Regions from separate parts of the Neorhizobium descurainiae genome, predicted to be linked through region 1. Evidence: predicted binding sites of a transcription regulator. Region 1 holds the regulator's gene; each other region holds the start of a gene.
What was found. The regulator PhoB, encoded in region 1, activates phosphate uptake and scavenging genes when phosphate is short. The targets are predictions, from matches to a motif close to TGTCATNNANCTGTCAT.
Positions count from the first base shown of each region.

Region 1 (5,156 bases):
CGGTGATGACGGCCTTCAGCGCTTCCAGATCGCCGAAAGGCACCTGGTCGAACCCTTCGACCTTCGGCCCGAAGCCTTCCAGATATTTCGCCTGACCGCCGGCGGCGATGGTCGCAAGCGTGCGGCCGTGGAAGGCGCCTTCGAAGGTCACGATATGGAACCGCTCCGGATGGCCCTTCACATACTGATAGCGGCGGGCCGTCTTGATGGCGCATTCCAGTGCTTCCGCACCCGAGTTCGTGAAGAACACCTTGTCCGCGAAGGATTTCTCGGCGAGGCGGCGCGACAGCGTCTCCTGGCCCGGCACCTCATAAAGATTGGAGGTGTGCCAGACCTTCTCGGCCTGCGCCTTCAGCGCTTCGACGAGATGGGGATGGGCATGACCAAGCGAGTTGACCGCGACGCCCGATCCGAAATCGAGATATCGCTCGCCGCTTTCCGTCACGAGCCATACGCCCTCGCCGCGCTCGAAGCGCAACGGGGCCCGGGCAAAGGTGTCGAAAAGCGCGGCTTCAGCCATGGCGACATCACTCCTCTAGGCAATCCGAAAGACCGGCCAAACCGGCCGGAAAAATCAAAAATGCCGCCCAGTGGGGCGGCGGGGGCACTATCGGGGTTTAGGGCCCGAATGTCAACAAAGCCCGGCACCTTAGCCGGCTTTGCCGAAGAAACAGGCAGGCACCTGCATATGTGACAAAAATGACTCTCCCCAACAGCAAGTTGGGGAAAACCAAGAAATCGATTCCTGCAGATTCTCCCGACTCTTGCCACGGAGTCAGCCTCACACTAGGTTAATCGTCAATTACTAGACTGCATGCGGCGGAACTAGTCACCTCAAGCATAGATGTAGTGGGTGTTGCGGAATGATGTCTGCAGCAAAGGTGGAAGGATTCTGCATGCCTGCAACGTTCAAAGGCGGAGAACGGGCATGAACTGGACAGACGAGCGCGTCGAAAAACTCAAAAGATTGTGGTCGGAAGGCTTGAGCGCCAGCCAGATCGCCGCACAACTCGGAGGCGTGAGCCGCAATGCCGTGATCGGCAAGGTGCACCGCCTCAGCCTGCCGGGCCGGGCAAAGGCCGGCGGCACCATGGCCACGGGCCGTTCGGCGGCCAAGCGGACCACGTCGGCGCCCCGGGCTCCGAACTATGCGTCGCGTGTCGCCACCCGGACCGTCGCCCGCGCAGTCGGCGCGACCCTTCTCAAGGAAGAGATCGAAGTCGAGGCTTTCGAGGAGATGGAATATCGTCCGGCCGCCAATGTGGTGGTGCCTATCTCCCGTCGCCTCGCCCTGACCGAGCTCACCGAGCGCACCTGCAAGTGGCCCGTCGGCGACCCGCTCAAGGAAGATTTTCACTTCTGCGGCTGCGACTCCCCGGACAACTCGCCCTATTGCGGCTACCACACGCGGCTTGCCTACCAGCCGGTGCACGAGCGCCGCAGGGCCGCCGCCCGGGCCTGAGAAGAGCACGGCAGGACGATGCATTGAAAGCGGGCCCCGGCCCGCTTTTTTCCTGCGTATGGCAGCTATGCCGCGCCGAGGCTTGCCGAACGGCGCGAAAACACCTATCTCATTGCGGCGAGGACGACCTCCCCCATACCGGGCACAATGTCGGGACGACCCGAGGCTTTATTCTTGGGTTAAGAAATGCGCTCGACACGTGATCGTATCCGCCACGCCATCAGCTTCGAAGTCATCGCGCTTCTCATCGTCACGCCGCTCGGGGCGCTTGCCTTCGGCAAGCCGGTTTCCGACATCGGCGTCATCGCGATCGGCGGCGCGACGATCGCGACCGGCTGGAATTATCTCTACAACCTCGGCTTCGACCATCTGATGCGGCGGCTGACCGGTGGCACGCAGAAGACGCCGGCAATACGCGTGGGCCATGCCGTCCTTTTCGAGGTGGGCCTGCTCATCGTGCTTCTGCCGTTCGTCGCCTGGTATCTCGGCATCAGCCTGTGGGAAGCGCTGATCATGGACGTGGCTTTTGCCGTCTTCTACGTCTTCTATGCCTTCATCTTCAACTGGGGCTATGACCGGCTGTTTCCGCTGCCGGAATGGCAGGAGGCGGAGGCGCGCTGACGCGCGCCTCTTTCGGCAGTCAGGATTCCATCGAATAACCGGCCCCACGGACGGTGCGGATGACGTCCTGCATGTTGGAGAAGTTCAGCGCCTTGCGCAGGCGTCCCACATGCACGTCGACGGTGCGCTCGTCGACATAGATGTCGTGGCCCCAGACGCCATCCAAAAGCTGCGAACGGGAGAAGACCCGGCCGGGCGACGCCATCAGGAACTCCAGCAGGCGGAATTCCGTCGGGCCGAGGCGGACTTCACGGCTCTTGCGATGCACGCGATGGGTCTCGCGGTCGAGCTCGATGTCGCCGCAGCGCAGAACGCTGGAGAGCACTTCCGGGCGGGCGCGCCGCAGCATGGCTTTGACACGGGCCATCAGTTCCGGCGTCGAGAAGGGCTTGACCACATAGTCGTCCGCCCCCGTGGCCAGGCCACGGACGCGCTCGCTCTCTTCGCCGCGGGCGGTCAGCATGATGATCGGCAGGCGCTCCGTTTCGGGGCGCATGCGCAGACGCCGGCAAAGTTCGATGCCGGAAACGCCGGGCAGCATCCAGTCGAGGATCAGAAGATCCGGCGTGCGCTCCTGAAGCCTTATCTCGGCCTCATCCCCACGCAGGATCGTCTCGACGTCGTAACCTTCAGCTTCGAGATTGTAGCGAAGAAGCACGCTCAGCGCTTCCTCATCCTCCACGACAGCGATTTTTGGCAGCATTCTCACTCTGCTCCGTCAGCATTCCGTCATTCGGTGATCGCGCCGAGGGTGTTCGACGTGTCGTCCTTGGGACGCTCGCCTTCCGGCTGGGCACCCGTCGTCATGTAGTAGATCGTCTCGGCTATGTTGGTAGCATGGTCGCCGATGCGCTCGATGTTCTTGGCGCAGAACAGGAGATGGGTGCAGGTGGTGATGTTGCGCGGATCCTCCATCATGTAGGTGAGGAGCTCGCGGAACAGCGACGTGTACATCGCGTCGATTTCCTCGTCGCGGATGCGGATCGCCTCGGCCTTCTCGGCGGAACGGCTCGCATAGACGTCGAGCACTTCCTTGAGCTGCACGAGCGCGAGATCGGAAAGGTGCTCGATGCCGCGTGCAAGCTTGCGCGGCACGCCGGTGCCCTGAACCGCGATGACCCGCTTGGCGGTGTTCTTGCCGAGATCGCCGACGCGTTCCAGATCGCCGGCGATGCGAAGGGTGCCGACGATCTCGCGAAGGTCGGACGCCATGGGCTGGCGCTTGGCGATCGTGACGATCGCCTTGTCCTGGATCTCGCGCTCGGCGTGGTCCAGGATCACGTCGTCGGAGATGACCTTCTGGGCGAGCGCAGAGTCGGAGTTCACAAGCGCGCGCACGGCATCCGAGCACATCTGCTCGGCCAGGCCGCCCATTTCGGAAATGCGGCGGCTCAGATATTTCAGTTCATCGTCGTAGGCCGACAGGATATGGGTCGATGCCATCTTCTAATCCTCGAAATTGGTGTCAGGCGGCACAGTCGGCTGATCAGCCGAAACGACCCATGATGTAATCCTGGGTACGCTGGTCGTCCGGGTTGGTGAACATCTTGTCCGTGTCGTTCTCCTCGACCAGCTGGCCGAGATGGAACATGGCGGTGCGCTGGGACACGCGGGCGGCCTGCTGCATCGAATGCGTCACGATGACGATCGTGTAGTTGGCGCGCAGTTCGTGGATGAGTTCCTCGACCTTGGCGGTGGCGATCGGATCGAGCGCCGAACAGGGTTCGTCCATCAGGATGACTTCCGGCGACACGGCGACCGCGCGGGCGATGCACAGACGCTGCTGCTGGCCGCCGGAAAGGCCGGTGCCGGATTCCAGCAGCCGGTCCTTCACTTCGGTCCAAAGGCCGGCGCGCTGAAGGCTGGCCTCGACGATCTGGTCCATGTCGGCCTTGTTCCTGGCCAGCCCGTGGATGCGCGGGCCATAGGCGATGTTCTCGTAGATCGATTTCGGGAACGGGTTCGGCTTCTGGAAGACCATGCCGACGCGGGCGCGCAGCTCGACGACGTCGATCTGCGGATCGTAGATATCGTCCGTATCGAGGGTGATCTTGCCGGTGACGCGGCAGTTCTCGATCGTGTCGTTCATGCGGTTGAGGCAGCGCAGGAAGGTCGACTTGCCGCAGCCGGAGGGACCGATAAGAGCCGTCACGGTGTTTTCACGGACGTTGAGGTTCACATCGAAAAGCGCGCGCTTCTCGCCGTAATACACGGACACGTCCTTCCCGATCATCTTATGCGAAACATCACTCATCTTCTGGTCCAGCGCCTTTTCAACTGCTGCTTCTGACATCATGTTCATCGTGTCTACTCCTTCTACCAGCGACGCTCAAAGCGCCGCCGCAAGAGAATTGCGCCAACATTCATTACGATGAGGAACAGGAGCAGGATGATGATCGCTCCCGAGGTACGCTCGACGAACGCGCGCTCGGCTTCGTTCGCCCACATGTAGATCTGCACCGGCAGCGCCGTCGACGGGTCGAGCGGCGTGGTCGGATAGTTGGCCACGAAGGCGACCATGCCGATCAAAAGCAGCGGTGCGGTTTCGCCGAGCGCGTGGGCGAGCCCGATGATGGTGCCGGTCAGGATGCCCGGCATGGCAAGCGGCAGGACGTGATGGAAGATCGTCTGCATCTTGGAGGCGCCGAGACCCAGAGCTGCCGCGCGGATCGACGGCGGCACGGCTTTCAGCGCCGCGCGCGTGGCGATGATGATCGTCGGCAGCGTCATCAGGGTCAGAACCAGGCCGCCCACCAGGGACGCGGAACGCGGCAGGCCTGCAAAGTTGACGAAGACGGCAAGCCCGAGGAGACCGTAGACGATCGAGGGGACCGCCGCGAGGTTGTTGATGTTCACCTCGATCAGGTCGGTGAACCTGTTCTTCGGTGCGAACTCCTCGAGATAGATCGAGGCCGCGACGCCGATCGGCAGCGACAGGACGAGCACGATCAGCATCATATAGAACGAACCGATGAGGGCGACACCGACGCCGGCGGCCTCCGGACGGCTCGATGCGCCGTTGACGAAGATGCCGGTATTGAAGTGCTTCCCCAGCGCGCCGCTTTCGGCAAGC
Region 1 covers NZ_JBLFFK010000018.1:113,715-118,870, forward strand. The annotation lists gene ACMGE0_RS25125 (aspartate aminotransferase family protein) at 1-520, opposite strand, end outside; gene ACMGE0_RS25130 (GcrA family cell cycle regulator) at 929-1,462, shown strand; gene ACMGE0_RS25135 (PACE efflux transporter) at 1,649-2,083, shown strand; gene phoB (phosphate regulon transcriptional regulator PhoB) at 2,103-2,786, opposite strand; gene phoU (phosphate signaling complex protein PhoU) at 2,813-3,526, opposite strand; gene pstB (phosphate ABC transporter ATP-binding protein PstB) at 3,570-4,385, opposite strand; gene pstA (phosphate ABC transporter permease PstA) at 4,400-5,156, opposite strand, start outside.

Region 2 (5,156 bases), on a different contig from region 1:
AGGCAGGCAATAGACTCGACAGCAGACAAACGGACGCTTTGGCATCATAATGGCTGCCATGTCCAAGCGACCGCAAAAGAGATCGGACGACCCCGGCCGCAGGCTGATACTGCTGCGGCATGCGAAATCCGCCTGGCCCGAGGGCGTGGCGGATAAAGAGCGGCCGCTCGCGACGCGCGGCAGGAAAGCGGCTCCGCTGATCGGCGACTATATGGCCCGCGAAGGGCTTCTTCCCGACCTTGCTCTCGTCTCCCCTGCCCGGCGCACCCGGGAGACCTGGATGCTGGTTCGGGACGAGTTACCGGGGGATGGGGAAGTGCGCGACCATGCCGGGGTCTACGAAGTATCCGCGATGAAAATTCTCGACATCCTCGCGCAGGTCGAGCCCGTTTACCGCAACGTCCTGATCGTCGGACACAATCCTGGCCTTCAGGAACTTGCGCTTCTGCTGACGGGCACGGGGAATGCCGATGCCCGCCGGAAGATGGCGGAGAAGTTTCCGACCGCCGGGCTTGCCGTGATCGATTTCGACGCCGCCGACTGGCGGGAGATCAGCGAGGGATCAGGTCGCCTCGAACGCTTCGTCACGCCGCGTTCGCTTAAGTGACGGCAATACGCGGGTGAGCCGGCCATATGAAAAGCCCGCGGCCGACAGCTAGCCCGGCTCGCTCACAAACCTCCCGTCATCCTCGGCCTTGTGCCAAGGATCTGCAAACATCAATGGTTTGCAGATGCTCGGGACAGGCCTGAGCATGACGGAAGAGAAGTTCTTGCCTTTGTCGGCAGTCTAAGACCCCGCCGATTGCAGCGAGGCCCTGTTGTCGTCGCAAGCGGCGCGTCAGACGGCGATCTTGCCGCCGCCGATCTTGGTGATGGCGAGCACCGCCGGACGCACGGGCATGTCGTCCTTGAAGTCCGGCCAGCGCGTCGAGAGATCCTCGTAATAGGACGGACGGCCGTGGCCTTCCCAATCGTCGCCGCCGTCGCCCGGATGCTGGACGGCGACGAAGGCCGTCTCGTCGTCCGGCGTGAAGAGCGGGCCGCACATTTCCGCACCGACCGGCACGCGGAAGAAGAGCTTGGACGTCGCCCGCGCCTCACCTTCCGTATCGACGGCCCAGAGACCGTCCGTGCGGCCGGTCGCCTTGTTGTTGTTGCCGTCGGTCGAGACCCAGAGGCGGCCGGCCGAATCGACCGCACAGTTGTCCGGCATGCCGAACCAGCCGTTCTTCGTCGTCTCGGTGGAGAAGGTCGCGCCGACCGCCGCAACCGAAGGATCGCCGCATTTCAGAAGCACTTCCCACTTGCCCGACGTGGCGGTGAAATCTCCGCCGTCCTCGGTGATCTCGATGATGTGGCCGAACGCGTTCTCGGCGCGCGGATTGGCCGCATCGACCTGTTCCGCCTTGCGGCGGGTGTTGTTGGTGAGCATGACATAGACCTTGCCGTTGACGCCGTTCGGCTGCACGTCTTCCGGGCGGTCCATCTTGGTGGCGCCGAGAAGGTCGCCGGCGCGGCGCGTCTCGATGAGGACGTCGGCCTGGCTCGCAAAGCCGTTTTCGGCGGTCAGCGGACCCTGACCGTGAACCAGAGGCAGCCATTGCATCGTGCCGCCCTCGTCGAACTTGGCGACATAGAGCGTGCCGGTGTCGAGAAGGCTCAGGTTCGCGGCGCGATCATTGGGATTGTAGGTGCCGTCGGTCACGAACTTGTAGACATAGTCGAAACGCTCGTCGTCGCCGAGATAGAAGACCACCTTGCCGTTTTCGGCCACGATCGATTCGGCGCCTTCATGCTTGGTGCGGCCGAGAGCCGTCCGTTTCTTCGGCGTGGAGGCCGGGTCCATGACGTCGACCTCGACGATCCAGCCGAAGCGGTTCGGCTCGTTCGGCTCCTTGGCGAGGTCGTAGCGATCGTAGAAATTCGCCCATTCATAGCCGCCTTCCGGAACGCCGTAGCGCTTGTAATTGGCGGCTTCCTTATGGTCGGCCGGCAGCTCGCCGGAGAAGTAACCGTGGAAATTCTCCTCGGCCATGATGTAGGTGCCCCAGGGCGTGACGCCGCCGGCACAGTTGTTGAGCGTGCCGATGACGCGGGTTCCGGTCGGATCGGCAGAGGTCTTCACGCGGTCATTGCCGGCGACGGGACCGGTGAGCTGCATTTCCGTTGCGGCAGTGACGCGGCGATTATAACGGCCCTCCGGCACGACTTGCCATTTGCCGTCCACCTTGCGGATCTCGACGATCGTGCCGCCATGCGCAGCCATCTCGATATCGACCTGTTCCTTGTTGAGCGGCCCCTGCTTGATCTTGCCGTCGGCGATCGTCACGAGGCCCGGGAACATCAGATGCGGATTGGTGTATTCGTGATTGACGACGAGCAGGCCGTGCTCGGATGAACCTTCCAGCGGAATATAGCCGACATAGTCGTTGTTGTAGCCGAACTGGCGGGCCTGCGCCGCAGCAGTCTGCTTGGTGGGATCGAATGCCGGGGAATCCGGGAAGATCGCATCGCCCCAGCGCAGCAGGACGTCGGCGCTATAGCCTTCGGCGACGTGGTGATTGGCATCCACGCCGGCTTCGACTTCCGGGAAGGAGAAGGCCGACGCACCGGCGGCACGCGCCTTTTCGGCGGTCATCAAAGCCACGGGGCTGACGGTCGCGGCAATCGCGGAAACGGCCAAGGAACCCTGGAGGAAGTTGCGGCGCGAGAAGCGCTTGCTGATGATCTCGCCCATCGTCGGGTTGATGCTGGAATTATGACCTTCGCCATCCGCATCTTCGAGCTGGGTCGTCGGGAATATCTTCTGGGAAAGATGTTCGGTCATCTCACTGCCTCCAAAGTTGAATTACGGCGTCTAGTTTTGAGCCGTTCTAAACTTTAAGGTTCTGTTATTACGGCAGTACGACAACCGCGGGGCAGTGCACACGATATCAGAGGACGCGCACGACCGTGCCGCGGCGCATGAAGCGGAGGAGCCGCCTCATATCCGGAAGGCTGACGGCGATGCAGCCGGCGGTGGGCTGATAGCCGGGCTTGATGAGATGGAAGAAGATCGCCGAGCCGCGATGGCGGCGCCGCGAGGTAATGTTCCAGTCGAGCACGAGGCAGATGTCGTAGAGCCCGTCGGCCCGCAGCATGTCCTCATGGCTCGGCCGGAAGGGCGCCCTGACCAGACGATTGTAGGACGGATGCTCCGGCTGGTCGCACCACAGCATATCCTTGCGGATGCGACTGACCGGCAGGGCTGTCGGCGGCAGGCGCACCCTCTCCCCGCGGAAGAAACCGTGAAGGAGGCGCATTGCCGCGATCGGCGTCGCGCCGTCCCCTTCCCGCTTGAAGGGCGTGGTTCCGGACCGCCCGAGAGCCGCCGGCACGGTGATGCCGCCGAAGGAAACGATGGCGCGCTGACGGCTCCGGGGCGCCGTCCGGACGGTGACGACATTCGGCTTGGAACACGAGCCATCGCGAAAACGCTGCATTTTTCTCACAAGTTTTTGCTTTGAATATGATTTCGTTTGAATTCATAGCACGATGGGATTTAGATCGAAGGCCCTGATCACGCTTTGGAAGGCCGAAATTTCCGGCTTCCGAAGCGACCGGCGAGACGAAAGGCAGGAAGCATGGCAGCGCGTACGATACTTCTGGTGGATGACGACGACGACCTGCGCGAGACCCTGGTGGAACAGTTGTCATTCTATGACGAGTTCTCGATCCTCCAGGAGGCGAATGCCGCCAAGGCGCTGCAGACCGCCAAGAGCACCCAGATCGACCTCCTGATCATGGATGTCGGCCTGCCGGACATGGATGGCCGCGAAGCGGTGAAGCTTCTGCGCAAGAACGGCTTCAAGGCGCCGATCATCATGCTCACCGGTCACGATACCGATTCCGATACGATCCTCGGGCTGGAGGCCGGCGCCAACGACTACGTGACGAAGCCGTTCCGCTTCGCCGTGCTTCTGGCGCGCATCCGTGCGCAGCTTCGCCAATACGAGCAGAGCGAGGACGCCACCTTCACGGTCGGCCCCTATCTCTTCAAGCCGAGCCAGAAGCTGCTCACCACCGAGGACGGCAAGAAGATCCGGCTGACCGAAAAGGAAGCGGCGATCATCCGCTATCTCTACCGCGCCGGCCAGAAGGTCGTCACCCGCGACGTGCTCCTGGAAGAGGTCTGGGGTTACAACTCCGGCGTCACCACCCACACGCTGGAAACCCATGTCTACCGCCTGCGCCAGAAGATCGAGCGCGATCCTTCCAGCGCGGAAATCCTGGTCACCGAGAACGGCGGCTACAAGATCGTACCGTGATTTAGCCCATGTCCCTCACCGACGATATCCGGCTGCTTTCAGAGGTTCCGCTCTTCCGGGAGATGAACGGCGACCAGCTGCGCCTGATCGCCTTCGGTGCCGAACGGCGGCAGGTGTCTCCGGGCCAGGAACTGTTCCGGGAACGGTCGCCGGCGGAATCGGCCTTCGTCGTATCCAAGGGCCGTTTCGAGCTGCTGACGGCGGGCCGCAACGGCGAGGTGAGCGTGGAAGCGACGGTCGGCCGCGGCACGCTGCTTTCCGAACTCGCGCTCATCACCATGGTGGAACGGAAGTTCACCGCCATGGCGGTCGAGGAGGCCGAGGCGCTGAAGATCAGCCGCTCCCTCTTCCATCGCCTGCTGGAGGAATATCCCGACGTCGGCCGGGTGATCGAAAGCCGCATCCGCGACAACATCACCGGGCTCGCCAAAGCGGCGGCGGCGATGGGGCACAGGTTCGCGTAAAGCCGTTACCCTCTCTTTTTGCCCCTCACCCTAACCCTCTCCCCGCAGGCGGGGAGAGGGGACGTGCCCCAAGCAATGGGAACGGAAAACGGAGCGGCATATGTCCTTCTCCCCGCCTGCGGGGAGAAGGTGCCGGCAGGCGGATGAGGAGCAGAAGCACCTCCTTTGAATCTCAGAACTTGAACACCGCTGTCACCGGCACGTGGTCGGAAGGCTGGTTCCAGCCGCGCGCTTCCTTCAGCACCTCGATACGGTCGAGGAACGGCCCGAGGTCGGGCGAGGACCAGATATGGTCGAGCCGGCGGCCCTTGTCGGCCGCTTCCCAGTCCTTGGCGCGATAGCTCCACCACGTGTAGATCTTTTCCGGCTCCGGCGTGTGCTGGCG
Region 2 covers NZ_JBLFFK010000004.1:218,128-223,283, forward strand. The annotation lists gene ACMGE0_RS10085 (SixA phosphatase family protein) at 59-607, shown strand; gene ACMGE0_RS10090 (PhoX family protein) at 839-2,827, opposite strand; gene ACMGE0_RS10095 (L,D-transpeptidase family protein) at 2,934-3,482, opposite strand; gene ACMGE0_RS10100 (response regulator transcription factor) at 3,624-4,307, shown strand; gene ACMGE0_RS10105 (cyclic nucleotide-binding domain-containing protein) at 4,316-4,771, shown strand; gene ACMGE0_RS10110 (exodeoxyribonuclease III) at 4,944-5,156, opposite strand, start outside.
Region 2: a site for PhoB is predicted at 2,894-2,910, ahead of ACMGE0_RS10090 (PhoX family protein). Genes of this name have one in related genera too.

Region 3 (5,156 bases), on a different contig from region 1:
GATCTCGGCCTTGATCTCGCCCTTGGCATTGACGTTGTAGAGGCCGTGGCCGACGAGCTTGGCGGAGTCGCCTTCGGAGGCGAGCCAAAAGCCGCCCTTGCCGTCGAGCGCGATGCCTTCGATGTCGAGCTTCTGCGCCGCCTGGCCGTTGCGGGTCACGCGCACCACGCCGGTGATCTCGGCCGGCTTCTTGGTGGTGTCGATGGTGAAGATCGACGGCTGCATGCCGTAGACGCTATCGCTGACGGCATGGAGGATGCCGTCCTTCTCCGCATCGCCGACGAGACCGGAGAGAGCGCCCCAGCCGAGCACCTTGCCATCGACATCGTTGGAGACGAGCATCGGGTAGTTCGGCTCACCTTCGGCGAGCTCGTAGATCATCACATGCGAGCGGGCGAGGCCGTCCTCGCCGAGGTCTACCTCGTTGGCGGTGACAAACAGGTTGCGGCCGGGAATGGCGACCGCGCCTTCCGGCGAAACGCCCGACGGCAGGATCTGGGTCAGTTGCGGCTCTGCGCCGGTGTCCTTGTAGACGCCGACGACCGAGGCGCGCTCGGACAGGATGAAGACGTAGTTCTGGCCGTTGAAGGTGGCGAACTCCATGCCTTCCGGCTCGATGCCCTTGGACTTGGCGCGCGGCTCCGGAAAATGGCCGATGCGGGCGATCTCCCGTTCCAGCGAGGCGCCGGATTCATAGAGGACCTTGCCGGTGCGGTCGAAGATGGTGAAGCTGCGCGAACCGCCTTTCCAGTCGCCTTCGTTGGCGACGACGAGGCGGTTGTTGTCGAGCCACTTGATGGCGTCCGGCTCGCGGACCACGCCTTCGGCCTTGCCGGTGAAGGAGAGCTGGCCGTCCGTCTTGTTGTCGATGCCGTCCAGATCGGCCTTGCCGGCGGAGAAGTGACCGACGACCTTGGCCGTCTTGCCGTCAACGATGGCGATATGGTTGTTCTCCTGCAGGGTGACGGCGATCTCGCCGGCATCGTTGATGGCGACGAATTCCGGCTCCGGATCCTCGGGCGCCACTTCGGCAATCCCGGTCAAAGCGACATGCTTGATCGAGGCGCAATCGGCGATGCCGTCCTTCAGCGAAACGATGACGAGGTCGCCGGCCGGCATCTGCGGAATGGCGCCGTCGTTCACGTCCTCGTCACGCTCGTTCTCGATAGCGATCGCGGCAAAGGTCTTGTCCTTGGAGACGGCGACCGAATCCGGCTGGCCGCCGAGATCGCAGGTAAGGTCCACCTTCTTCGTGGCGAGGTCGACGACGGCGAGCATGCCGGACGGCTTGGCCTTGCTTTCGCTGGTGTTGACGGCAGCGAGAACCTTGGAACCGACAGAGGCCACCGAGGTCGGCTCGCCGTCGAAGCTCAGCGCCCCGAGCGCCTTCGGGACCCTGGGATCGGTGATGTCGATGAAGCCGATCGCGCCGAGCGGGCTGTCCGAATAGATGAGCGTATTGCCGTCTTCGCTGGCGGTGACGATCTCGGCAGAGGTGGTGGTGAGCTTGTCCTTGCCGGCGGGAAGATTATTGGCGACGGGGAAGGATGCGATGCGGTTGAAGACCTGCTCTGCGCCGGCAGGCGTTGCGACCGAAGCGAGAAGCGCCGCCGTCAGCGCGGCGTGAATACGGAATGTCATAGGAGCCCTCCTGTCCATGAAACCACAGGTGGCTTTTGAGCCACGGGTATGACAGGCGGATGACAGTTTTTCCACGTTAGAACTGTCTAATCAGCCAGGAATGAAGTCCGGGCGAAAGCATTTCTGTGCGGAAATGAAAAAGGCTCGGGAATGCCCGAGCCTTTCGAGAGCGACAGGTTGCCCGAAGGCACCGCCTTAGCTGTTGACAGCGTCCTTCAGGCCCTTGCCGGCCGAGAACTTCGGCACGTTACGCGCCGGGATGTCAACTTCAGCGCCGGTCGAGGGGTTACGACCCTTGGACGCTTCGCGGCGGGAAACGGAGAAGCTGCCGAAACCGGCAAGACGAATATCGCCACCCTTCTTCAGTTCACCCTGTACAGTCTCGAAAACGGCATCCACGGCAGATGCGGCATCAGCCTTGGAGAGGCCGGCTTTTTCGGCCACTGCGGATACCAGCTCGTTCTTGTTCATGTTTCCACCCCTTTCAACGGTTTTGGAACGACTCATTCATTTCGGGCTCGACAATAATTTGGTGTCGGGCCTTGGCAACCCAAAAGCTCCGCAATCGCCTGAAAAACAAGGGGGAAGCGTTAGTTTTCACAAAAAAAGCCGGCTTTCTGCCGGCTTTTTTCGTGGATGGTGTCAATTTGGCATAACCAAAAGGCCATCGATCAGTGCGCGACGGCCGCTCCGACGTCGTCCACACCTTCGACGGTGGCGATCACCGGCGTCTCCACCGTACCGTCCCAATCGATCCGTTCGGGCTGGCGGACGAGCGCGTGGCGGATCACTTCGCCCATGCGCGAGACCGGGATGATCTCCATGTTGTTCTTCACGTTGTCCGGAATCTCCGCCAGGTCCTTAGCGTTTTCTTCCGGGATCAGAACCTTCTTGATGCCGCCGCGAAGCGCCGCAAGAAGCTTTTCCTTGAGGCCGCCGATCGGCAGCACGCGGCCGCGCAGCGTGATCTCACCGGTCATCGCGATATTCTTGTCGACCGGGATACCGGTCATGACCGAGACGATCGCCGTCGCCATGGCGACGCCCGCCGACGGGCCGTCCTTCGGGGTCGCCCCTTCCGGAACGTGGACATGGATGTCGCTCTTGTCGAAGCGCGGCGGCTCGATGCCGAAATCGACGGCCCTGCTGCGGACATAGGAAGCCGCCGCCGAGATCGATTCCTTCATCACTTCCTTCAGGTTGCCGGTGACCGTCATGCGGCCCTTGCCCGGCATCATCACGCCTTCGATCGTCAGGAGCTCGCCGCCGACTTCCGTCCAGGCGAGACCGGTGACGACGCCGACCTGATCCTCGCGCTCGGCTTCGCCATGGCGGAAGCGCGGCACGCCGAGATAGTCGTTGACGTTGGCCGCGGTGACCTCGACCGACTTCGTCTTGCCCTTGATGATCTCGGTGACCGCCTTGCGGGCGAGCTTCATCAGTTCGCGTTCGAAGTTACGGACGCCGGCTTCGCGGGTGTACTGCTGGATGATCGCCATCAGGGCATCGTCGCTGACCGAGAATTCGTTCGGCTGCAGCGCATGTTCCTTGATCGCCTTCGGCAGAAGGTGACGCTTGGCGATCTCCCGCTTCTCATCTTCCGTATAACCGGCGATGCGGATGATCTCCATGCGGTCCATCAGCGGGGCCGGGATGTTCAGCGTGTTCGCCGTGGTGATGAACATCACATCGGACAGGTCGTATTCGACCTCCAGGTAATGGTCCATGAACGTCGAGTTCTGCGCCGGGTCCAGCACTTCGAGAAGCGCCGAGGACGGATCGCCGCGGAAATCCATGCCCATCTTGTCGATCTCGTCGAGCAGGAAGAGCGGGTTGGACTTCTTCGCCTTCTTCATCGACTGAACGACCTTGCCGGGCATCGAGCCTATATAGGTGCGGCGGTGGCCGCGGATTTCGGCTTCGTCACGGACGCCGCCGAGCGCCATGCGGACGTATTCGCGGCCGGTCGCCTTGGCGATCGACTGGGCGAGCGAGGTCTTGCCGACGCCGGGAGGACCGACGAGGCAAAGGATCGGGCCCTTGATCTTCGTCGCGCGGGCCTGGACGGCCAGATACTCGATGATGCGTTCCTTGACCTTGTCGAGGCCGAAGTGATCCTGCTCGAGGATCGCCTCGGCATTGTTGAGGTCGGCCTTGATCTTCGACTTCTTGCTCCACGGAATGCCGAGCAGCCAGTCGAGATAGTTGCGCACGACGGTGGCTTCCGCCGACATCGGGCTCATCTGCCTGAGCTTCTTGAGCTCGGCCTCGGCCTTCTCGCGGGCTTCCTTGGAGAGCTTCGTCTTGGAGATGCGCTCCTCGATCTCGGCCATCTCGTCGCGGCCTTCCTCGCCGTCGCCGAGCTCCTTCTGGATCGCCTTCATCTGCTCGTTGAGGTAATATTCGCGCTGGGTCTTCTCCATCTGGCGCTTGACGCGCGAGCGGATGCGCTTTTCCACCTGCAGGACGGAGATCTCGCCTTCCATGAAGCCGAGCGCCTTTTCAAGCCGCAGCTTGACGCTGACGGTCTCCAGCATTTCCTGCTTTTCGGTGATCTTGATCGACAGGTGCGAAGCAACCGTATCGGCGAGCTTCGAATAGTCTTCGATCTGGCTTGCGGCGCCGACCACTTCCGGCGAGATCTTCTTGTTCAGCTTCACGTAGTTCTCGAACTCGGAAACTACGGAGCGGGACAGAGCCTCCACCTCGACGGCGTCCTCATCGGGTTCTTCGAGGGTATGCGCCCGCGCCTCGTAGAATTCCTCGCGGCCGGTATAATCGTCTATCTTGGCGCGCGAACGGCCTTCGACCAGCACTTTCACGGTACCGTCGGGGAGCTTCAGGAGCTGCAATACGTTCGCAACCGTGCCGACCTTGTAGATCGAAGACGGTTCGGGATCATCGTCGCCGGCGTTAATCTGGGTAACGAGCATGATCTGCTTGTCGGAACCCATGACTTCCTCGAGGGCGCGAATGGATTTCTCCCGTCCGACGAACAGGGGCACGATCATATGCGGAAAGACCACAATGTCGCGCAGCGGCAGCACCGGATAGGTTTCGCCGCCAGGTGCCGCAGACGTTGAATTCGTCATTTCATTTCCTTTCCATCGTCCCGTTTCCGGGATACGTCCCAGGTGAATTGCCCGGGCACTTCACTCCCGCCCAAAGTGGAGTTTCTGAAAATTGATTTCAAGCCTTGCAAGGCCGCCGCCGTGAAAGCATTGTGACAGTGGTATTACAAAGCGTGAGCATGACGCTTACGCGGAACGCCAAGGGACGCGAGACGCGATTGCCGGTGGTGCGGGCCTGCCATCGGACAGACGAAGCAGCCGGCGTGACTATGATCTTCCCGCACAGCTTCTAATGCAAGATGAACGCGGCGCAACTCTTCGCGATGCAAAAATGGTGGAATAAGCAGAAAAAGCAAGTCCGTACGCCGGCATGAAAAAAGAGGCCCCATCGGGGCCTCTCCGAAACGATATCCCAAACGGCTCCGATCAGGCCGACACGTTGGC
Region 3 covers NZ_JBLFFK010000003.1:212,655-217,810, reverse strand. The annotation lists gene ACMGE0_RS07760 (esterase-like activity of phytase family protein) at 1-1,641, opposite strand, end outside; gene hupB (DNA-binding protein HupB) at 1,837-2,112, opposite strand; gene lon (endopeptidase La) at 2,313-4,733, opposite strand; gene clpX (ATP-dependent Clp protease ATP-binding subunit ClpX) at 5,139-5,156, opposite strand, start outside.
Region 3: a site for PhoB is predicted at 1,690-1,706, ahead of ACMGE0_RS07760 (esterase-like activity of phytase family protein). Genes of this name have one in related genera too.